Regions from separate parts of the Thermopolyspora flexuosa genome, predicted to be linked through region 3. Evidence: riboswitches for the same ligand, from Rfam matches in the RefSeq annotation. Region 3 holds a riboswitch; each other region holds the start of a gene.
The links. Region 3 has a riboswitch for cobalamin ahead of FHX40_RS14495 (ABC transporter substrate-binding protein). Riboswitches for the same ligand answer to the same signal wherever they lie in the genome.

Region 1 (7,697 bases), 1.6 Mb from region 3:
CGAGGCCGTGGCCACCCCGTCCCGGCACCTCGGCCTCATCCCCGCGGCCGAGCGCGGCGCGTCCGCGGCCGACGCGGTGCGGCGCATGGGCGAGCTGGTGGCCCGCTTCTGCGACCTCGACGCGATCGTCCGGCTCGCCCGCACCGCTCCCCCGCTCGCCGCCGCCGCATGGGACCCGGCCGAGGCGATCGCCCAGGCCCGGCGGGAGGCGGCGGATCCGGCGGCCGGGCCGTACCCCGGGACGGTCGTGGCGGTGGCGGGCGGGCCCGCCTTCACCTTCGGCTACGCCGAGCACGTGGAGCTGCTGCGCGCCGCCGGGGCCGAGGTCGCGGCCTTCGACCCGCTCCGGGACGAGGCGCTGCCCGAGGGCACGGCCGCGGTCGTGCTCGGCGGCGGCTTCCCCGAGGTGTACGCGGACCGGCTCGCGGCGAACGAGCGGCTGCGCGCGCGGCTGGCCGCGTTCGACGGGCCGATCGCCGCGGAGTGCGCCGGGCTGCTCTACCTGTGCCGGGAGCTCGACGGGCGGCGCATGTGCGGCCGCATCCCGGCCGTGGCGCGGATGACGGACCGGCTCACCCTCGGCTACCGGGAGGCGGTGGCCCGCCGCGACTCCCTGCTCACCCGCGCGGGCGAACGCCTCCGCGGCCACGAGTTCCACCGCACCGTCGTGGACCGCGTGCCCGACCCGCTGCTGCGCTGGGACGGCGGCACGGACGGCTTCGGCGACGCCCGCCTCACCGCCACCTACCTGCATCTCCACTGGGCCGGAGCACCGATCCTGGCGCACCGGCTGGTCTCCGCCGCCGGCCGCCGCCGGCCTGCCGGGCGGGCTCGCCACCTCTCCTGACGGCCGCACGACGAGAGACCCGCTGCTTCCTCGCCGGCCGGGCGCGCGGCCCGTGCCGTACGGAGACGGCCGCACCGGCGGGGCGGCGACGCCCGCGCCGCCGCCGCCCGGCGTCACCCGCACCGGCCGGCCCCTCGGATCACCGACCGGAAACGAAACGGATTCACTTACCGGAAAGACGGCGTCAAAGGTCCATTTCGCCAGCAACGTGATCCAATGCTCGATACCATCTCCAGCACTGCCGTGTCAGGTGCCACCGGGCAGGCCGGCATGGAGCCGCACGGCTCGAAGGCCTGCGAGACCTGACCGCATCGGTGTCGGTGACGCAGGAAGTGCCGCATGCGCGGCACACGTCGAATCCCCGGTGCCCGCATGCCGGGGAGCCATCCCAGGTGACCTTGCGACACGAAAGACCTACCCGTGATCAAGAAGCTGCGGCCCAAGGACTACAACGACGCCTTCTACGTGGGGCACTTCTTCCGCAGCGGTGTCCCGGTCGTCATGGACGTCTCACACCTCCCTGACGACGAGGCCAGGCCACTCGTGGACTTCTGCGCCGGGCTGGTGTACGGGCGGGGCGGCGACATGGAACGGCTCGAGCGGAAGGTGTTCCTGCTCCAGCCACCGGCGAAACCGCGGATCGCCGCCGCGCACATCCCGGACCTCGCCCACATCGCGGACTGACGCAGATGCCGCCTGCCGCCTCCGGCCTCCGCACCGGCCACCGGCACACCGCCGCACGCGCGGCGCACCGATTAGCGACCGCTCCGACAAGGACGTTTCATCCGGCCCGCCGGTGAACGCGGCCGAGCGCCCTCCCCCGCCGCCGACGCGTGCCGTACGGCACGGGCGCGGCTCACTCACGTTCGCAGGCGATGGCGTTGACGGCCGCGGCGGTGATCGCGCTCCCGCCGCGGCGGCCGTGCACCACCAGGTGGTCGAGGCCGCTCCGGGTGAGCGCGAGCTTCGACTCGGCCGCGCCGACGAAGCCGACCGGGATGCCGAGCACCGCAGCCGGACGGCCCGCCCCCTCGGCCACCAGCTCGAGCAGGCGGAACAGCGCGGTCGGCGCGTTGCCGATCGCCACCACCGAGCCCTCCAGCCGGTCCCGCCACAGCTCCAGCGCGGCGGCGCTGCGGGTCGTGCCGAGGCGCTCGGCGAGCTCGGGTACCCGCGGGTCGTTGAGCGTGCAGACGACCTCGTTGTCCGCGGGGAGCCGCCGCCGCGTGATCCCGGAGGCGACCATCTCGGCGTCGCACAGCACCGGCGCGCCCGCCCGCAACGCCGCCCGCGCCCGGGTCACCACCTGCGGCGACCAGGCCAGGTCCCGGACGAGGTCGGTCATCCCGCACGCGTGGATCATCCGCACCGCGACCTGGGCCACCTCGGGCGGCAGGCCGTCCAGGTCCGCCTCGGCGCGGATCGTCGCGAACGACCGCCGGTAGATCTCGGCCCCGTCCCGGATGTAGTCGAACGGCGGCCCGGCGAACCCGGTCACGGCCCCTCCTCCCGATAGCCGTCGGCGGTGGCCACCATCTGCCGCACCCGGCCGCGCGGCAGCCCGCAGCGGCGCTCACACCCGGACCAGTGCACCGGCACGGCCGCGGGCGCGCTCTGTGCGCGCACCCACGCGGTCGCGTCCGCGCGCACGTCGGCGAGCGCCCGGGTGCAGCCGGGCAGCCCGGTGCACGCGGTCACCCCCACCCAGGGCGAGCGCGGATCGGTGACGAGCCCGGCCGCCGCCAGGCCGTGCCGTACCCGCTCGGGGTCGGCCACGTCCCGGACCACGACCGTGCGCCACGGCGTGAACCGCACCTCGGCGGCGAGACCGGCGATCGCGTGCGCCTGCTCGGGGGTGAGCCGCGCCAGCGGCACGAGGGCCTGTACGGCGAGCCCGCCCGACGGCTGGGCGACCACGCCGGGCTCACGCGGCTGCGGCGGGGCGGGCCGTACCTCCCCGGCGGCCCCGCCGAGCGCGGCGGCGATCCGCGCCGGGCCGTCGGCGAGCTCGGCGATCCGCCACTCGGTGGTGCGCAGCCGCAGGAACGCCTCGGCCGCGTCGAGCATGGCCGCCACGGCCCGCTCCGGCGGCACGCCGATCCCGGCGTCCCGCCCGGCGAGCAGCAGGCGGCCCTCGGCGTACGTGACGTCCGCCTCCAGCCCCAGGTCCCCGATCGAGAACAGGAACCGCCCGGGCAGCCGCGCCAGCCCGGGGCGCGCGCACAGCTCACGGTCGAGCGCGTCGACCAGGTCCCGGTCGCCGAACGGCGAGGCCACGATGTTGCGCACCCGCTCGTGCGTGGTCGACGGCAGCAGCCCCGCGGCGGCGATGCGCGCGGCGAACGCCTCGGCCGCCGGCACCGCGTCCGGCCCCGGGGCTGTCCCGGCCAGGCCGCGGACCTGCACGTTCCCGCGCGAGGTGAGCTCGATGACGCCGTTGCCGAGGGTGGCCGCGCAGTCGGCGAGCACCCGCAGCCGGTCGGCCCGGATCACGCCGCCGGGCAGCCGGACCCGGGCGAGCGGCCCGTCGGCGGCCTCGTGCACCTGCAGCGCCCCCGGACAGGCGTCGGGGCGGGTTCGTCTGGGAGCGTCGGGCTTCGGCACGGGATGGATGGTACGCCGGATCTTGCCGTCGTAGGCTGAGGGCCAGGCGACGGTACGGAGGAAGCCGGTGCGAATCCGGCGCGGTCCCGCCACTGTCACCGGGGAGCGAACCCCAGCTACGGCCACTGCCCGTCCGGGTGGGAAGGCCGGGGCGAGCGTCGATCCGGGAGCCAGGAGACTCCGGCCGTCGTGACACCCGCGACACGGGGGCGAGGACCCCGAGGGAGGTTTTTCGGCGTGCCCGTCGTTCTGCTGCTGTCCACGTCGGACACCGATCTGCTCAGCGCCCGCGCGAGCGGCAAGCCCTACCGGCTCGGCAACCCCGCACGGCTCTCCGTCGACGACCTGCCCGATCTGGTGGACGGCACCGACCTCGTGGTGGTGCGCCTGCTCGGCGGGCGGCGGGCCTGGGAGGACGGGCTCGACGCGCTGCTCGCCGGGCCGCGCCCGGTGGTGGTGCTCGGCGGCGAACAGGTGCCCGACGCGGAGCTGATGGAGCTGTCCACGGTCAGCGGCGGGGTGTGCGCCGAGGCGCACGCGTACCTCGCCCACGGCGGGCCGGCCAACCTCGCCGAGCTGCACGCGTTCCTGTGCGACACGGTCCTGCTCACCGGGTACGGCTTCGCGCCCCCGCGGCCCACCCCCGCCTGGGGCGTGCTCGAGCGCGAGACCCGCGGGGGCGGCGACGGGCCGGTGGTCGGCGTGCTCTACTACCGGGCCCACCACGTGGCCGGGAACACCGCGTTCGTCGAGGCGCTGTGCCGGGCGATCGAGGACGCGGGCGGCCGCCCGCTGCCGGTGTACTGCTCGTCGCTGCGGGCCGCCGAGCCCGCGCTGATCGAGACGCTGCGCGCGGCCGACGTGCTCGTGGCCACCGTGCTCGCGGCGGGCGGCACCCGGCCCGCGCTGGCGGGCGCGGGCGGCGACGACGAGGCCTGGGACGTGGGCGCGCTCGCCGGGCTCGACGTGCCGATCCTGCAGGCGCTCTGCCTCACCACGAGCCGCCGCGCCTGGGCGGAGAGCGACGACGGCCTCTCCCCGCTCGACGCCGCCTCGCAGGTGGCGATCCCCGAGTTCGACGGGCGGATCATCACGGTGCCGTTCTCGTTCAAGGAGTTCGACGCCGACGGCCTGCCCGGCTACGTGGCCGACCCGGAGCGCGCCGCCCGGGTCGCCGGCATCGCGGTACGGCACGGCCGGCTCCGCCGTACCCCACCCGCCGAGCGGCGGATCGTGGTCATGCTGTCGGCGTACCCGACCAAGCACGCCCGGCTCGGCAACGCGGTCGGCCTCGACACCCCGGCGAGCACGGTACGGCTGCTCGCCCGGCTCGCCGAGGCGGGCTACGACCTCGGAGAGGGCTTCCCCGGCGTGGCCGGGCAGGACGGGGACGCGCTCATGCACGCCCTGATCGCCGCGGGCGGCCAGGACCCCGACTGGCTCACCGAGGAGCACCTCGCGGGCAACCCGGTGCGGATCTCCGGCGCGGCCTACGCCCGCTGGTTCGCCACCCTCCCCGCCGACCTGCGCGACGCGGTCGAGCGGCACTGGGGGCCGCCGCCCGGCGAGCTGTTCGTGCACGACGGGGACATCGTGCTCGCCGCGCTGCGCGCCGGGAACGTCGTGGTGATGGTGCAGCCGCCGCGCGGCTTCGGCGAGAACCCGATCGCGATCTACCACGACCCCGAGCTGCCGCCCGGCCACCACTACCTCGCCGCGTACCGGTGGATCGCCGACGAGTTCGGCGCGCACGCGATCGTGCACGTGGGCAAGCACGGCAACCTGGAGTGGCTGCCCGGCAAGTCGGCCGCGCTCTCCGCCTCGTGCGCCACCGACGCCGCCCTCGGCGACCTGCCGCTGATCTACCCGTTCCTCGTCAACGACCCCGGCGAGGGCACCCAGGCCAAACGGCGGGCGCACGCCGTGCTCGTCGACCACCTCGTGCCGCCGATGGCCCGCGCCGAGACGTACGGCGACATCGCCCGGCTCGAACAGCTCCTCGACGAGCACGCCACGGTCGCCGCGATGGACCCGGCGAAGCTGCCCGCGGTGCGCGCCCAGATCTGGACGCTCATCCGGGCCGCCCGGCTCGACCACGACCTCGGGGTCGCGGACCGGCCGCACGACGCCGAGTTCGACGAGTTCCTGCTCCAGGTCGACGGCTGGCTGTGCGAGGTGAAGGACGCCCAGATCCGCGACGGCCTGCACGTGCTCGGCCAGGCCCCGGAGGGCGCCGACCGGGTGAACCTCGTGCTCGCCATCCTGCGCGCCCGCCAGATGTGGGCGGGCCGCCACGCGCTCCCCGGGCTGCGCGAGGCGCTCGGCCTCGCCGAGGACGGTACGGCGGGCCGGGCCGAGGTGGACGCGGCCGAGGCGGCCGCCCGCGCGCTGGTCGAGGCGATGGAGGAGCGCGGCTGGGACGCGGCCGCCGCGCCCGAGGTGGCCGCGGCGCTGCTGCCGGACGCCGACGCCGACCGCCGCGAGACCGTGGCGAACATCCTCGCCTTCGCCGCGACCGAGGTGGTGCCGCGGCTGTGCCGTACCACCGACGAGATCGGCAACGTGCTGCACGCGCTCGACGGCGGCTACGTCCCGGCCGGGCCGAGCGGGTCGCCGCTGCGCGGGCTGGTGAACGTGCTGCCGACCGGCCGCAACTTCTACGCCGTCGACCCGCGGGCGGTGCCGAGCCGGCTCGCCTGGGAGACCGGGCAGGCGATGGCGCGGTCGCTGCTCGAGCGGTACCGGGCCGAGCACGGCGCCTGGCCGCGCTCGGTCGGGCTGTCGATGTGGGGCACGAGCGCGATGCGCACCGCCGGGGACGACGTGGCCGAGGTGCTCGCGCTGCTCGGGGTGCGGCCGGAGTGGGACGAGGCGTCCCGCCGGGTGACCGGGCTGGAGCCGATCCCGCTCGCCGAGCTCGGCCGGCCCCGGATCGACGTCACCATGCGGATCAGCGGGTTCTTCCGGGACGCGTTCCCGCACGTGGTGGCGATGCTCGACGACGCGGTCCGGCTCGTGGCCGAGCTCGACGAGCCGGACGAGCAGAACTACGTGCGCGCCCACGTGCGGGCCTACGACCGGGGCGACCGGCGGCGGGCCACGATGCGGATCTTCGGCCCGGCGCCGGGCGCGTACGGGGCCGGGCTGCTGCCGCTCATCGACAGCCGCAACTGGCGGGGCGACGCCGACCTCGCCGAGGTGTACGCGGTGTGGGGCGGCCACGCGTACGGCCGTGACCTCGACGGCGTGCCCGCCCGGCAGGACATGGAGAACGCGTACCGCAGGATCGCGGTCGCGGTGAAGAACATCGACGTGCGCGAGCACGACATCGCCGACTCCGACGACTACTTCCAGTACCACGGCGGCATGGTCGCCGCGGTCCGCGCGCTCACCGGCCGCTCCCCCGCGGCGTACCTCGGCGACACCACCCGGCCGGACGCGGTACGCACCCGCACCCTCGCCGAGGAGACCGCGCGGATCTTCCGCGCCCGGGTGGTGAACCCGCGCTGGCTCGCGGCGATGCGCGCGCACGGCTACAAGGGGGCGTTCGAGCTCGCCGCCACCGTCGACTACCTGTTCGGCTACGACGCGACCACCGGGGTGGTCGCCGACTGGATGTACGACCGGATCGCCGCGGCCTACGTGCTCGACCCGGAGAACCGGGCGTTCATGGCCAAGTCGAACCCGTGGGCGCTGCACGGCATCGCCGAGCGCCTGCTCGAGGCCGCCGAGCGCGGCATGTGGGCGAACCCGGACGCCGGGATCCTCGAGGGCGTGCGCCGGGTCTTCCTCGAGACCGAGGGCGACCTCGAGGACGCCACCGGCCGCTGAGCCGCCTTCCCCCTGTCTTCCCCGCCCCACGCACCAAGGACCCCAGGTGAGCACCATGACCGGACGTCTGTACGGAGTCGGCCTCGGCCCCGGCGACCCCGAGCTGATCACGGTGAAGGCCGCCCGGCTGATCGGCGAGGCCGACGTGATCGCCTACCACGCGGCCCGGCACGGGCGCAGCATCGCCCGCTCGATCGCGGAGCCGTACCTGCGGGCGGGGCAGATCGAGGAGCCGCTGCTCTACCCGGTCACCACCGAGACCACCGGCCATCCGGGCGGCTACCAGGGCGCGCTCGACGACTTCTACGCCGAGTGCACCGCCCGGCTCGCCGCCCACCTGGACGCGGGCCGCACCGTGGTCGTGCTGTGCGAGGGCGACCCGCTCTTCTACGGCTCCTACATGCACCTGCACAAG
Region 2 (7,697 bases), 1.6 Mb from region 3:
CGAGGCCGGGCGCGTCGAACGGGTCGCGCCGCCGCCGGTGCGGCAGCGCCAGCCGGGCGGCCGTGCGCACGTCCGCGGCGGTGACCGTGTCCCGGCCGTGCCAGGCCGCGTGCGCGATCGCCGCGTTCGCGGTCACCAGGTCCGCGCGCAGCCCGTCCACTTCGAACGCCGCGCACACCGCCGCGATCTGCCGCAGCCGGGCGTCCGGCAGCCGCACGTGCGGGACGCGGTCCCGCGCCGCCGCGATCCGCCGGGCGAGGTGCGCCTCCTGCCCGGCCCACCGCGCCGCGAACCCCTCCGGGTCGGCCTCGAACGCGAGCCGCCGCCGCACCACCTCGGCCCGCTCGTCCGGGTCCCGGGAGGCCCGCACCTCGACGGTGAGCCCGAACCGGTCGAGCAGCTGCGGCCGCAGCTCGCCCTCCTCCGGGTTCATCGTGCCGACGAGCAGGAACCGGGCCGCGTGCCGGACCGACACCGAGTCCCGCTCGACGTGGCAGGTGCCGAGCGCGGCGGCGTCGAGCAGCAGGTCCACCAGGTGGTCGTGGAGCAGGTTCACCTCGTCGACGTAGAGCACGCCGCGGTGCGCCGCGGCGAGCAGGCCGGGCTCGAACGCCTTCACGCCCTCGGTGAGCGCCCGCTCCACGTCGAGCGAGCCGACCAGCCGGTCCTCGGAGGCGCCGACCGGCAGCTCGACGAGCGCGGCGGGCCGCCGCACCCGCGGCGCGCCGGGCTCGTGCGGCCCGTCCGGGCAGCCCGGATCCGGCGCGTCCGGGTCGCAGGCGAACCGGCACCCGGCGACCACGTCGACCGGCGGCAGCTGCGCGGCGAGCGCGCGCACGATCGTCGACTTGGCGGTGCCCTTCTCGCCGCGCACGAGCACCCCGCCGACCCGGGGCGAGACCGCGTTGAGCAGGAGCGCGAGCTTGAGGTCGTCGAGCCCGACGACGGCGCTGAACGGAAAGTTGATCATCGAACGCCTTTGCTCGGGGGACATGGGAGCCGGCGGCCGTCGCCGTCCGCGCCGGGGGCCCGGCGCGCCGCGCCGGCGGAGACCGGGGACCGGGCGGGCCGCGGCGCGGCCGGGAGCACACGGCGTCCGCGCGGTGGCCGCACGGGGCACGCGCCGGGGCGCGGCACGCGGTCTACCCGGCCGGGGCGACCGCCGCCCGCCGGGTGGCGCGCTCGGTGAGCAGGCCGAACAGCACGCCGAGCGCCGACCAGAACACCAGCTGCGTGCCGAGCGAGGCGAGCCGGAAGTCCCACAGCAACGTGGCCGGGAAGCCCTCGGGCACCTCGTCGACCGGCGGCAGCAGCAGCCACGCGGCGACCACCGGCACGAGGAAGGCGGTCACCGCGGCCGTCCAGCGCCGCCACGGATCGGGCCCGGCCCGGCGGGCCGTGCCCACCGCGACCGCGGTCGCGGCGAGCCCGACCAGCACCATCACCAGGTACAGCAGGGTGCGCTCGTCGATCGTGTCCGGATCGCCCACGGCGGGTGGGTTCGCCGGGTACTTCACGAACGGGACGAGGACGATCGCGAGGAACGCGGTCCCGGCCGCGACGATCGCGAGCAGGCCGTCGTTGCGCGGCCCGACGCGCCCCCGCAGCCCCGCGTACACCAGCGCGAAGATCCCGCCCACGGCGAGCCCGTAGAGCCCGGTGGCGAGGAACAGGCCGGCCTGCTGCACCGGCCGGCTCACCACGACTCCGGCACCGTGCGAGTGACCCGCCGCTCCGCCGTGGTCGTGACCGTGATCGTGACCGTGTGCCGTCGCGCCCTCCCCGGCCGCGGCGCCCGCCTCCTCCAGCACGATCGCGCGCTCCACGTGCGGCTCGCCGGCGAGGAAGGCGAACGCGCCCGCGAGGATCCCGGCCAGCAGGCCCACGAGCAGGCCCCTGGCCACCAGGGTGCGGATCGTCATGGGGTGCCCTCAGTGGCAGGGCACGCCGAGCAGGTGCCGGCCGTCGTGCATCAGCTCGTGCAGGAGCAGGCCCGCCCGGGAGACCGCTCCGTTGTCCATCAGCACCAGGTAGGCGAGGAGCAGCAGAACGGGGACGGCGAGCAGCCAGGGCCGCAGCCGTGCCAGGGGATAGGACGAGGGAACAGACGAGGGAATGGACGACGGAGCGGACAGATCGCTCACAAGTGCCTCCTTCTGGGATAACGCGCCCATACGGTGAGGTCCCACGACGGTTCAAGCGACCTGGCTCCCGGGATCGACGTCCCGGATACAGTGGCGCGTCCGCACCGGCCTCTCACCGGATTTCCCTTGAACCGCCGCGAACTCCCTCGAAACGTACCGTGGCCCGCAATCCCCGTCAACGTACGGCCCGGCCGTACCCGCGGGCGGGCACCCGCCGCCGGACCCGGTCATGGACCGGTCAGGGCCAGGTCAGACCGGCATGGGGGCGCGGCGACGCGGGCAGTGGTGCCCTCGGGCACGACACCGAGACGTGGCCGTGAGGGGAGGACCGGTGAGCGGTGCGAGGGACGGAAAGGGCCGCCGGGAGCCGCGCGAGCGGTCCCGGCCCGCGGACCCGGAGCCGGGCCCCGGGCACGTGAGCGCCGACGTGGAGTGGGTGGCCTCGGACGAGGACGATCCGGACGCCGGGTCCGGCCGGACCGACGCCGACGACGGCGGCTACCTGCCCGGGGAGGGCACCGGCCGCCCCTACTAGCGGGATGGCTGTCGCGACGGACAGTCACAAACCGCGCACGGTGCGGCGGCATGTCACCCGCCCGGCAGGTGTGAAGCGGCAGGTCTCGGGCATGCCGATGCCGGTTCGTCCTCGTCCGCCGCGGGCCCGATGCGGCCCGGCGCGCCGGTCGTCGCCGCCCGATCCCGGCGGCCCGCCGTACCTGCACGTCACAGACCTGGAGGCAGCGTGAGCGAGACCCGAATCGGCATACCGGACTACCCGTTCGCCAACCCGGCCCCGCTGGTGCCGCCGGAGGAGTGGGCCGAGCTGCGGCGGACCTGCCCGATCAGCAGGGTCCGGCTGCCCAGCGGGGACGAGGCGGTGCTGCTCACCCGCTACCGGGACGTCAAGCAGCTGCTGCTGGACCCGCGCTTCACCCGCACGCTGACGGCCGAGGACGCGGCGCGGATCAACGCCGAGGGCACGCTGTTCAGCATGCGCGACGCCGAGATCACTGGACCGTTCCACGCCGAGTGGCGGCGGCTGGTGGGCCGGGCGTTCACCGCCAAGCGGGTCGCCGAGCTGCGGCCCCGGCTGGAGGCGATGGCCGGGCACCTCATCGACGAGATGGTGCGCCAGGGCCCGCCCGCCGACCTGTGCGCGAAGCTCGCCTTCCCGCTCCCGGTGTGGGCGATCTGCGCCCTGCTCGGCGTGCCGGACGCCGACCGGGACCGGTTCCGGTACTGGTCCGACACGATGCTCAGCCTCACCCGGTACTCCCGGGCCGAGATCGACGCGGCCCAGGACGAGTTCACCGCATACATGAGCGCGCTCATCGCGGCGAAGCGGGCCGCGCCCGGCGACGATCTGATCAGCGACCTGCTCGAGATCGTCGGCACGCTCGACACCGGCCTCACCGAGCGCGTGCTGCTGCTCACCGCCCAGGGCCTGCTCGTGGCCGGGCACGAGACCACCACGAACATGATCGGCAAGATGGTGGCGATGCTGCTCGCCGACCGCCGCAGGTGGGAGGCCCTGCTCGCCGACCCGTCGCTGGTCCGCACCGCGGTGGAGGAGTCGCTGCGCTTCGATGCCAACCCCGGCTTCGGGCTGCCCCGGTACCTCGGCGAGGACGTCGAGGTGGGCGGCGTCACGCTGCCCGCGGGCACCACGGTGATCTGCAGCATGGGCGCGGCGAACCGGGACGAGGAGGAGTTCGACCGGGCCGACGAGATGGTGCTCGACCGCGCCCCGAACGCCCACATCGCGTTCGGCGTCGGCCCGTACTCCTGCCTCGGCCAGGCGCTCGCCCGGGCCGAGCTGCGCAGCGTGCTGCGCGAGCTGCTGCGCCGCCTGCCCACGCTCGAGCTCGCCGTACCGGTGGAGGAGCTCACCTACCGGCAGGGCCTGATCGTCGGCGGCCTGGAGCGGCTGCCGGTCCGCTGGTGATCAGGTCGCGGGTACGGCGGGCCGGGTGACCGGGAGCCCGGCCCGCCGCCAGGCGTGGAAGCCGCCGATCACGTCGGTGGCGCGGGTCAGCCCGAGCTCGTGCAGCGCGGCCGCGGCGAGGCTGGAGGTGTAGCCCTCCGAGCAGAGCACGATCACCTCGACGTCGTAGCCGGTCGCCTGCGGCAGCCGGGCCGCGCACTGCGGGTCGAACCGCCACTCGAGCACGTTGCGCTCGACCACGAGCGCGCCCGGCACCTCGCCCTCGGCGGCGCGCTGCGCGGCCGGGCGGATGTCGACGAGCACGGCGCCGTCGCGCACCCGGGCGTACGCCTCGGTGGGCGGCAGGCGGCGCAGCCGGCGGCGCCGGTCGGCGAGGATCTCGTCGATGGTGCGCGCGCCGGGCGGCCGGGGCGGGGTCACCACTGCTCCGCGCGTTCCTCGGCGACCTTGATCAGGCCGGACTCGGTGCGGTCGTAGCGGTTCATCAGGCTGAGCGGCGGCGAGTAGACGTGCACGCTCACCGCCGGGGCGTGCGACACGTTCCGCACGTCGTGGATGTGGTTCAGGCCGAACGCGCGCACGTCGCCGGGCGCGAGGTCGCGCTCGACGCGCAGGTCGTCCTCCTGGAGCGTGCCGAGGGCGACGGCGAACGCGCCCCGGGAGTAGCCGTGGTCGTGGAACCCGGTGGCCTGGCCGGGCATCCAGCTCAGCAGCCAGATCTCGTGCTCGGCGTCGACGTGGAGGCGCTCGTACCAGCGCTCCTCGACGCTGAGCCGTACCCGGTGGATCCACCGCGCAGGGTCGAGGGCGAGCGAGCGGGCCGTCTCGGCGAGCCGGTCGCGGGCGGGGGCGGTCGTGTACACGGTCACGGTTGCGGTCCTTCTGATCCTGTCGTCGGTTCGATGCCTACGGTCACGCGGAGACGGGCGCCGGACACAGCGCGCTCGCCTGACGCCGCAGGTCGACGGGCAGGTTTGACCAGGTCAGAAGTCCGGGACGCATGGCATCTAAGGATGGCCGCATATTCCCCACAAAGTCAACCTGAAAATCGGGGATGATCGTGATGGGTCCCGGGAGGCGAGGCGGTGACGGCGGGCGGCAGGGCCGTTGGCGGGTGTGGCCGGACGGACCGTGGTTCGTCAGGTTTCGTCCTTCTCGTCCCGAGCGGGCGGGTCGGCGACGGCGCCCGAGCCGTACGCGATGTCCTCCTGGGCGAAGCGGCGCAGCGCGCCGAACACGGTGTCGCCCACGGCCGTCCAGATCACGGCGGTCTCCAGCAGGGCGTCGTGGTCCTGCTGGGTGAGGAGCTGGGCGATCTCGGCCTCGGCGACCTGGCGGGCGGCGCGGGCGTAGACGTCGAGGAGTTCGAGCTGGTCGGTCTGGTTGAGGCGGAACAGCACGGCGAGGGCCGAGGTGAGCGTCTGGCGGGCCGGGTTGGTCTCGCGGACCTGCCAGCCGAGCCGCTCGAGCAGGTTCTCGGTCTCGGCCTTCGCCTGCCGCCAGGCCTCGTCCTCCACCGGCGGGCGCGCGGGCGCACCCATGGCGAACTGCGCCTTTCCCGCCTGGTCGAGCACGCTCATGCCCGGCGCGTACATCTTCTGCAGCACGTCGCGGGTGGCGGCCACGCTCAGCCCGCCGACCTCGATCAGCGCGCGGATCAGCCGCAGCCGGCGGACGTGGGCCTCGGTGTAGCGGGCCTGGTTGTGGCTGGTGAGCTCGCCGGGGGGCAGCAGCCCTTCCCGCAGGTAGAACTTGATCGTCGGCACCGGCACGCCGGTGCGACGACTCAGCTCACCGATCCGCATGAATCCTCCCCACGTCTTGCGGGCCAAGTGTATCCAGTGGATAGTGGAAAGCACTCCTATCCACTTTCCGTTCAGGGGGACGCATGGAATACCGGCCGCTGGGCCGTACCGGCATCAAGGTGAGCCCGCTCTGCCTCGGCGGGATGATGTTCGGCTGGTGGGGCGAGAACGACTACGCGGCGGCCGAGAAGCTGATCCTGCGCGCGATCGACGCGGGGATCAACTTCATCGACACCGCGGACATGTACGCCGGCGGGCAGTCCGAGCAGTTCATCGGCGAGTGCCTCGCCCGGCACGGGCTGCGCGACCGCGTCGTGCTCGCCACCAAGGTGCACTTTCCGATGGGCGACGACCCGAACCAGGGCGGCAACGGCCGCCGCTGGATCATGCGGGCGGTGGACGACAGCCTGCGCCGGCTGCGCACCGACTGGATCGACGTCTACCAGCTGCACCGCCCCGACCCCACGGTCGACATCGACGAGACCCTCGGCGCGCTCACCGACCTGGTGCGCGCGGGCAAGGTGCGGCACATCGGCACCTCGACCTTCCCCGCCTACCAGATCGCCGAGGCCCGCCGGGTGGCCGAGCAGCGCGGCCGGGAGCGCTTCGCCACCGAGCAGCCGCCGTACTCGCTGCTCGTCCGCGGCGTCGAGGCCGACGTGCTGCCGCTGTGCCAGGAGTACGGCATGGGCGTGCTCGCCTGGAGCCCGCTCGCGGGCGGCTGGCTCACCGGCCGGTACCGCGCGGGCAGGGAGCTGCCGGTGAGCCGCCGGGCCCCGCTGCTGCCCGAGCGGTACGACATGGCGCTGCCGGAGAACGTGCGCAAGCTGGAGCTGACCGAACGGCTCGCCGTGCTCGCCGAGGAGAGCGGCCTGACGCTGATCGAGATGGCCCTGGCGTTCGTGATCCGGCACCCGGGCGTGACCTCGGCGATCATCGGCCCGCGCACCATGGAGCACCTGGAGAGCCAGCTCGGCGCCGCCGACGTACGGCTGTCCGACGACGTGCTCGACCGCATCGACGAGATCGTGCCGCCCGGGACCACGGTCAACCCGGCCGACGCCGGGTACCGCCCGCCCGCGCTGGAGGACCCCGCGCTGCGCAGGCGGCCGAGCTGAGCGTTTCGTATGGGGATAGTGGATAGCGCCACTGTTCACTATCCATTCTCCCGCCGCGTGAGCCGCCGGGCCGCGCCCCGGCGGCGTCCACGCGTCCACACGCACCTCCTGGGAGCTGGAGATGTTCGCGGCAATCGGAAGATTCGGCGCCCGACGCCGCCGCTGGGTGTTCGCCGGGGCGCTGTTGTTCGTGTTACTCGGCGGCATCTGGGGATCGGGTGCCGGCGGCATCCTCGGCGGCGGCGCCGGGCTGGACAACCCGAACGGCGAGTCGGCCGAGGCCAACGCGCTGCTCGCCGGTACGCTCGGCCGCCACGTGGCCGACGTCGTGGTGATCTACGAGAGCGCCGTGATGACCGTGGACGACCCACGGTTCCGGCAGGCCGTCGAGGAGACCGTGGCCAAGGTGCCCAAGGCCGACTACGCCTGGCTGCAGACGTACTGGAGCACCGGTTCGCCCGACTTCGTGTCCAAGGACCGGCGCAAGACGTACGTGACCATGCAGCTCCCCGGCGCGGTCGAGGAGGAGCAGGTCGTGGTCTGGGAGCGCATCAGGCCGCTGTTCGACGCGCCCGGCCTCACCGAGCACTACGGCGGCCTCACCGCGATCGGCCACGAGTTCAACCAGATCGCCAACCGGGACCTGAGCCGCGCGGAGCTGATCTCGTTCCCGCTGCTCATGATC
Region 3 (7,697 bases):
CAGGGGCCGCCCGCCCGGACCGGCGTCGACGCGCACCCGGGCGCCGAAGTGCTCGGCGAGCGACGCCTCGGTGAGCACCTCGGCGGGCGGCCCGGACGCGACCGACCGGCCCTGCGACAGTAGCAGCACCGTGTCCGCGTACTGGCCGGCGAGGCTGAGGTCGTGCAGGGTGGTGACCACGGTGAGGCCGTCGGCGAGCCGCAGGTGGTCGACGAGCTCGAGCACCTGCTGCTGGTGGCCGAGGTCGAGCGCGGTGGTGGGCTCGTCGAGCAGCAGGATCGGCGCCTGCTGGGTGAGGGCGCGGGCGAGCACGACCCGCTGGCGTTCCCCGCCGGAGAGCCGGCCCAGCCTGCGCCGGGCGAGCGGGCCGAGCCCGAGCCGGTCGAGCACCGCGGCGGCGATCTCCCGGTCGGCGCGGCTCTCCCACCCCAGATAGGACAGGTACGGCGTGCGGCCGAGCAGCGCGTACTCGAACACCGTCATGTCCGGCGGCAGCGACGGCGTCTGCGGCGCGTAGGCGACGAGCCGGGCCCGCTCGCGCAGGGTGCGGGCGTGCGCGGGCTCGCCGTCGACGAGCACGGTCCCGGTGTACGGCACGAGCCCGAGGATCGCCTTGAGCAGGGTGGACTTGCCCGCCCCGTTCGGCCCGATCACCGCGAGCCAGCTGCCGCCGGGCACGGTGAGCCGGACGCCGGAGAGCACCGGCGTGCCGTCCAGCGCGACGTCGAGATCGTCGACCACGAGCCCGCCCGGCGCGGCGGGCACGCCACGCGGGGCACCCGCGCCCGTGGCGGCGTGCGCGGCACCGGCCGCGGCGGGCGCCGGAGGGCGGCGGCGGGCGGGCGCGGTCATGTCCCCACCGGCCGGGTCGCGCGGAGGATCGCCACGAAGAACGGCGCGCCGACGAACGCGGTGACCACGCCGATGGGCAGCTCGGCGGGGGCCAGCACGGTGCGCGCCACCAGGTCGGCGGCGACGAGGAACGCCGCCCCGCCGAGCAGCGACAGCGGCAGCACCATGCGGTACGAGCCACCGGCGAGCCGCCGCACCACGTGCGGCACCACCACGCCGACGAACCCGATCAGCCCGCTCACCGCGACCGCGGCGGCGGTGGCGAGCGAGGCGGCGAACAGCACCACGAGCCGCACCCGGCCCACGTGCACGCCGAGCCCGGCCGCCTCCTCGTCGCCGACCGACAGCACGTCGAGCAGCCGCCCGTGCAGCAGCAGGGCGACGGCCGCGACCGCCGCGTACGGCGCGATCATGCCGAGCCGCTCCCAGCTCCCGCCGAGATCGCCGAGGATCCAGGCGTACACGCGCTGCAGCTCCTCCACCTTGAGCTGCTGCACGAACGTCTGCACCGCGGTGAGGAACGACATCACCGCCACCCCGGCGAGCACGAGCGTCGCCGTACCGCCGCGCCCCGCGCTGCGGCCGAGCGCGTAGGCGAGCAGCACGCCGCCGACCGCGCCGGCGAACGCGGCGGCCGGGATCGCGGCCACCCCGGCCTCGCCCGGCAGGAACACCACGGCGAGGGTGACCGCGAGCCCGGCCCCGGCGGCGGCGCCGAGCAGGTACGGGTCGGCGAGCGGGTTGCGGAACACCCCCTGGTAACCGGCCCCGGCGACGGCGAGCAGCCCGCCCACGGCCACCGCGGTGAGCACCCGCGGCAGCCGCAGCTCGAGCAGCAGGCTCCGCTCCACCGGGGCGAGCCCGGAGTCCACGGAGACGAACGGCAGGCCGTCGAGCAGCGCGAGCAGCACGCCGCGGACCGGCATGTCCGCGGCGCCGGTGAGCAGCCCGGCCACCATGGCGGCGGCGAGCAGCACCACCGAGACGAGCAGCGGCGGCAGCAGCGACCGCCGCGCCGGCACCACCGGCGCGCGCATCCCGTGGTCCATCGGTCAGCCACCGGTCACGCGTTCGCCGGACGTCGCCCCGCCCATGGCTCAGCCGGCCGCCTTGCGCACGGCGTCGCTCACGGTGCGGGCGAGGTCCACGACCCGCGGCCCCCAGCGCGAGGCGATGTCGTCGTCGAGGTTGATCACGCGGTCGTTCTTGATCGCCGACAGGCCGGACCAGCCGGGCCGCTTGGCGAGGGTGTCCCGGTTCTGCCCGCAGCACTTGGTGGTGGCGAGGAAGATCAGGTCCGGGTCGGCCTTGGCGATGAACTCGGCCGACAGCCTAGGGTAGCCGCCGGCCGCGTCCGGCGCCCTGTCGGCGATGTTGACGAGCCCGAACAGGCCGTAGACGCGCCCGATAAAGGTGTTGGAGGTCACCGAGTACGGCGTGACGTCGAGCTCGTGGTAGTAGCTGAGCCTCTTCTCCTTGGGCGCCTCGGCGGCGAGCCGGTCGAGCTCGCGCCGCATCTCGTCGACGAGCCGCCGGGCGCGGTCGGCGTTGCCGGTCGCCGTGCCGAGGTCGAGGATCTGGTCGTAGGCGTCGTCGAAGTCGGTGGCGGACGGCTCGACCAGCACCGGCACGTTCACCTTGCTCAGCTTGGCGGCGATGTCGTCGATGTCACTGGCGATCACGACGAGGTCGGGCTTGTACTCGACGATCGCCTCGACGTTCGGCTTGAACCCCGACAGCGAGGTCTTCGGCGCCTCGGGGGGATGGTTGGAGCGCTCGTCCACGGCGACGACCTGCGGCCCGGCGCCGATGGCGAACAGGGTCTCGGTGGCGGTGGGCGAGAGGGAGACGATGCGCTCCGGCCGCCGCTCGATGGTGACCTGCCCGTTGCCCGCCTCGACGGTGACGGGGAACGCGGACGCGGCGGACGACGCGGATGCGGACGAGGGGGCGGACGGTGCGGGATCCTGCGCCTGGCCGCACGCGGCCAGTCCGAGGATCACCAGCAACGCGCTCGCCAAGGCCAGCCGTACGGGCCTCACGAGAGTCCTCCACAGGGGTCGGTTGCCGGGAATCGAGGGACCCGTACGCGACGGATCACCCTTTTCCACGAGGGCTGATGTCGTCGACGCGGCGCACAGGCGACCTGGCTCGTCCCCACGACGGGGGCTTGACAGTTGCGGGACAGCGCCGGACTCGCACCGGACTTCGCTGTACGTCGCGTTTGACTGGCACGTTACCAACCCCCGGGCCCGCGCTCCAGGGCGGCCCCGGCGAGCGGGCACGGCGCGGCAGGGGCGCGGGGGCAAGCCGAAGGCCGCCGCCTGGTCCGCGGGCCATGGCGAACCGGACGGCGGGCATGATGGTCACATATGGCAGAACTTTTCGTGATCCGGCACGGCGAGACCGAGTGGAGCCGTGACCACCGGCACACCGGACGCACCGACGTGCCGCTCACCGCGCGCGGCGAGGAGCAGGCACGGCTGCTCGCGCCCGTGCTCAAGGCCCGCTCCTTCGCCCTCGTCCTGGTCAGCCCGGCGCGGCGGGCCCGCCGTACCGCGGAGCTCGCCGGCCTGCTGCCGGACGGCGCCGAGACGCCCGAGCCGGGGCCGGGCACGCCGGAACGACGGCTCGACCCCGACCTGTGGGAATGGGACTACGGCGGGTACGAGGGCGTGACCTCGGCCGAGATCCGCCGCACCCGGCCGGGCTGGTACCTGTGGCGGGACGGCGTGATCCCCGGCGACGCGGATCACCCCGGCGAGACGGCCGAGCAGGTCGGCGCGCGGGCCGACCGGGTCATCGCCCGGGTACGGCCCGTCGTGGCCGGGCACGACGTGGCGATCGTCGCGCACGGCCACCTGCTGCGGGTGCTGGCCGCGCGCTGGCTCGGCCTGGAGCCGCGCGACGGCCGCCTGTTCCGGCTCGACACGGGATCGATCGGCGTGCTCGGCTTCGAGCACGGCGAACCGGTGATCCGGCGGTGGAACGTGCCGGTGCAGGGCCTGTGACCGGCCCGGCCGCGGCCTTTCCGGACCTCACGCCACGGTGCGGCGTACCGCCGTGCAGGCGCGCCGTACGGCGCCCAGGCGTGCCCTCGCGGGGGAACGGGAACGCCTCGGCGGGTGGCGTGCGTGCGGCGGGAACGGTCCGGGATCCCCGGCGCCGGGTGGGGCGCCGGGGCGTCGTCACAGGCGGCGGCACCCGGTTTCGCGCCCGGGTGCCGGCCGACGGCTCAGCGGGCGGCGGCCGGCTGCGGCCCGCGTCCGGTGAGCCACTCCAGCACCTTGCGGTGCCCGCGGCGGGCGTCCTCGAAGTGACCCCACCGCCAGTACCGCGGCTGCTCCCGGATCCCGGTCACCCAGGTGCGGTACGCGATCGCGTGCCGCTCCCCCGTCTCCCCCGTGGCCGGCTCCACCGGTGTGGCCACGCCGTAGGTACGGATCACGACCCGGCCGCCCGGTGCGAACAGCACGTCGTCGGCCACGGGATAGAGCGTCATCCGATCCAGCATTGGGGCCCCCACGATGTCGTCCATTGCCAGTCGTCCGACCGCGCGTCGTCGCACACGATGGACGATCCCCAATGTGCCGGACTCGACGAAGATCCTGGTTACACGTCCACCGCACCCGCGTTAATCGGATGCGGGCAATGTTAAATGCGTGTTACGCCAGCAGGTTGTCGAACTCGCCGTCCTTGACCCCCAGCATGAGGGCGCGGAACTCCTCACGGGTATAGATCAGGGCCGGGCCCTCCGGGTCCCGGGAGTTCCTGACGGCGATCCCCCCGTCGGGAAGCTCGGCGAGCTCCACACAGTTGCCGGTCGAGTTGCTGCGGATGCTCTTGCGCCACCGAACCCCGCGGATTGCGCTGGCCGGCATCCCGTTGTACGTCTGCTGCATCTACATCTCTCTGAGAATTTCCCCGAGTATCTCGGCGGTGCCCCCTGGCGTGGTGCTCTCCACGCACAGCTGCTCCATCGCGGTGAGGTACGGGTCGACGTCCTCCCGCTTGTCCAGGTACAAGGCACCCCAGAGCTGCTCGACGTAGACCACGTCCGGTAGATCGGACTCTGGAAACCGAAGGATCGTGAACGCCCCGCCCTCGGCGGCGTGCATGCCGTACTTGAACGGCATCACCTGGATGGTGATGTTCGGCAGCGTGGAGACGTCAAGCAGGTGCTGGATCTGCTCCCGCATGATCTCCGGGCCGCCGATGGGCCGCCGGAGCGCGGCCTCGTCGATCACCGCCCACAGCTTCGGCCCGTCCTTCCGGGTGAGCCGCTCCTGCCGCTTCATGCGCATGTGCACGCGGCGGTCGATCTCCTCCTCGGGGACGTCCGGATACCCCAGCCGGATGACCGTGCGGGCGTAGTTCGCCGTCTGGAGCAGACCGGGGATGAACTGCACCTCGTAGGTGCGGATCACGTTCGCGGCCTCCTCCAGGCCCACGTAGGTCGTGAACCAGCTCGGCAGCAGATCGCTGTACTTGTGCCACCAGCCCGGCGTGTTCGCCTCACGGACCATCTCGAGCAGGTTACGGCGTTCCTCGTCGTCGACGACGCCGTAGAGCGTGAGCAGGTCCTCGACGTCGCGTGTCTTGAATCCGACCCGGCCGAGCTCCATCCGGCTGATCTTGGACTCCGAGGCCCGGATGTGGAATCCGGCGACCTCTCTGGTGAGCCCTTTCTGCTCGCGCAGCCGGCGAAGGCTGGCACCGAGCATGATGCGCCGAACTGTGGAGCCGGAACCAGGCGGATCTATGGACACGTCACTTTCCTCCGGTTGTGGACTGCATCACACAGTCTGTCAAAGATCGCGCGTGGGCTCCCCTTTCGGTTCAGGGTTCCATGCTCCAACGGTAGCGCGTGCACGCGGCCTCTGCACGTGCATTCGCTCTTGCAATTGCACATGAGAGTGCACCATCATCGATCACATGCGATCCCTGACGCGTGGCGCGGGCACCCGGGTCTTCGACTGGTGGCCCTCGCTCGGCTGGTGGCCCGACCGCGCCCGCGACCTGCTCGGGGGACGTGTCCAGGTGCCCGCCGCGAGCGCCACGTTCGCGCTGCCGGCCCGCGCCGAGTCGGTGCACACGGCACGCGCGTACACCACCGGGACGCTGCGCGGCTGGGATCTCGGCCATCTCGCCGACGGCGTCAACCTCGTCGTCTCCGAGCTCGCCACCAACGCGCTGCGGCACGGGATCGCCCCGGCCGTCCGGTGGCCGGCCGACCCGATCCGGCTCTCCCTGGTCCGCCGCGGCCACCTGCTCACCTGCGCCATCGCCGACCCCGGCCGTGCCGTACCGGTGATGCGCGACTCCGGCCCGCTGGAGCCCGGCGGCCTCGGCCTGCACATCGTCGACTCGCTCAGCGTGCGCTGGGGCTGGTCCCCCATCGCCCCGTACGGCAAGGCGGTCTGGGCCGTGCTCGACGCCTCCGCGCCCGGCGGCGGGACCGCCGCGGCGTGCTTCTGATGATCTTCGTGAGCATGGTGGGACGCCTGCGTCCGACGATTTTCCGGGCTTCGCCGAAGAGCATTGACGAAGGTCGCGAAGTAGAGAACAGTTCCCGGTAACGGGAACAGCCGCCCACGTCCGCGAGGCGCGAGGGACCGTGCGCCCGGACCGGCCGGGCGACGGGTGCGGCGGGCGGAGGAGTTCCCGCCGCCAGGCGTACCCACCCACCTGCACCCTGCTCGTATCGACCCGTTCCGACCCGTGGAGAGCATGCTCATGACGGGGCTTCCGACGGGAGCCGTGCCGTACGCGGCCGTCCCGTCACGCCGGCCGCGCCGGGGCGACACCCGGGGTGTGACCGGCGGGTGCGGAATGGGTGTCGATTACGGCAGGCAGATCCCGCACCTTGGTGATCTGCATTACGGTGGCTTTCTGGTCGGTCCCGGAAGACGCATGAGAGATCTGTGATGGACGATCACCTGCTCGGCTGGCTGACGACCCTCGACGAAGACCGGCTCACCCGAATCCTCGCGAACCGCCCCGACGCCATCGCCGCCCCGTGGCCCCGGCGCCTCGAGGCCCTCGCCGAGCGGCTGACCGACCCCCGCGCGGTGCTCGAGGTCATGCGCACCCTGCCGCTGCCCCCGCTGGAGCTGCTGCAGGCCTGCCTGGTGATCGGGGACCGCGCCACCGAGGACGAGCTCGCCCGCTTCCTGGGGGTGAGCAGGAGCACGGTGCAGCCGTGGCTGGAGCAGGTGTACGACCACGCGCTCGCCTGGCCGGGACCGGACGGGCGCATCCACCTCGCCGACGCGGTCGCCCGCACGTGGACCGCGCCGTACGGCCTGGGCGACCCGCTCGCCCTCTATCTGGAGACCTGGACGCTCAACCTGGAGGAGCTGCGCCGGATCAGCCGCCGCCTCGGGCTGTCCGCGCAGGGCGGTAAACGCCAGCTCATCGCCCGGATCCGCGGCGTGCTCGAGGACCCGGACCGGCTGCACGCGCTGCTCGCCGAGGCGCCGGACGGCACGCTGGGCCTGCTCGACGACTTCGCCTGGGACGGGCCGGTGCGCACCGTGGACGGCGACCGGTTCGCGGTGGAGGGCACGCCGGAGAAGTGGGCGGCCGACCGCGCGCTGCTGTTCCGCACCCGGTGGGACCTCGCCGAGATGCCGCGCGAGGTGGCGCTCGCGCTGCGCGGCCCCGACTACCACGCGCCGTTCACCCCGCAGCCGCCCGAGGTGGCGACGGTGCGGGTGGACCTCGCCGCGGTCGAGGAGGCGATGTGCCTGGCCGCGCCGCGCGCCGTGGAGCGGGCCGCCGCCCTGCTGGAGAACACCGACAAGACCCCGCTGCCGCTGCTGAAGACCGGCGGCGTGGGGGTG

Region 1: linked by a shared signal. The riboswitch ahead of cobN (cobaltochelatase subunit CobN) and the one ahead of FHX40_RS14495 (ABC transporter substrate-binding protein) in region 3 are both predicted to bind cobalamin.
Region 2: linked by a shared signal. The riboswitch ahead of FHX40_RS21665 (CbtB domain-containing protein) and the one ahead of FHX40_RS14495 (ABC transporter substrate-binding protein) in region 3 are both predicted to bind cobalamin.

The regions. Positions count from the first base shown of each region.
Region 1 covers NZ_VFPQ01000001.1:5,058,024-5,065,720, forward strand. The annotation lists gene FHX40_RS21685 (cobyrinic acid a,c-diamide synthase CobB) at 1-847, shown strand, start outside; gene FHX40_RS21690 (cell division protein SepF) at 1,268-1,531, shown strand; gene FHX40_RS21695 (precorrin-8X methylmutase) at 1,704-2,345, opposite strand; gene FHX40_RS21700 (precorrin-3B synthase) at 2,342-3,451, opposite strand; cobalamin riboswitch at 3,510-3,631, shown strand; gene cobN (cobaltochelatase subunit CobN) at 3,689-7,282, shown strand; gene FHX40_RS21710 (precorrin-2 C(20)-methyltransferase) at 7,338-7,697, shown strand, end outside.
Region 2 covers NZ_VFPQ01000001.1:5,048,049-5,055,745, reverse strand. The annotation lists gene FHX40_RS21675 (putative cobaltochelatase) at 1-970, opposite strand, end outside; gene FHX40_RS21670 (CbtA family protein) at 1,143-1,922, opposite strand; gene FHX40_RS21665 (CbtB domain-containing protein) at 1,932-2,144, opposite strand; adenosylcobalamin (AdoCbl) riboswitch at 2,148-2,296, opposite strand; gene FHX40_RS21660 (hypothetical protein) at 2,476-2,679, shown strand; gene FHX40_RS21655 (cytochrome P450) at 2,887-4,089, shown strand; gene FHX40_RS21650 (rhodanese-like domain-containing protein) at 4,090-4,509, opposite strand; gene FHX40_RS21645 (cysteine dioxygenase) at 4,506-4,958, opposite strand; gene FHX40_RS21640 (MerR family transcriptional regulator) at 5,229-5,894, opposite strand; gene FHX40_RS21635 (aldo/keto reductase) at 5,978-7,012, shown strand; gene FHX40_RS21630 (MMPL family transporter) at 7,134-7,697, shown strand, end outside.
Region 3 covers NZ_VFPQ01000001.1:3,423,923-3,431,619, forward strand. The annotation lists gene FHX40_RS14485 (ABC transporter ATP-binding protein) at 1-852, opposite strand, end outside; gene FHX40_RS14490 (FecCD family ABC transporter permease) at 849-1,889, opposite strand; gene FHX40_RS14495 (ABC transporter substrate-binding protein) at 1,950-2,894, opposite strand; adenosylcobalamin (AdoCbl) riboswitch at 2,940-3,089, opposite strand; gene FHX40_RS14500 (histidine phosphatase family protein) at 3,225-3,863, shown strand; gene FHX40_RS14505 (hypothetical protein) at 4,088-4,354, opposite strand; gene FHX40_RS14510 (DUF397 domain-containing protein) at 4,518-4,754, opposite strand; gene FHX40_RS14515 (helix-turn-helix domain-containing protein) at 4,755-5,576, opposite strand; gene FHX40_RS14520 (ATP-binding protein) at 5,788-6,330, shown strand; gene FHX40_RS14525 (helicase-associated domain-containing protein) at 6,780-7,697, shown strand, end outside.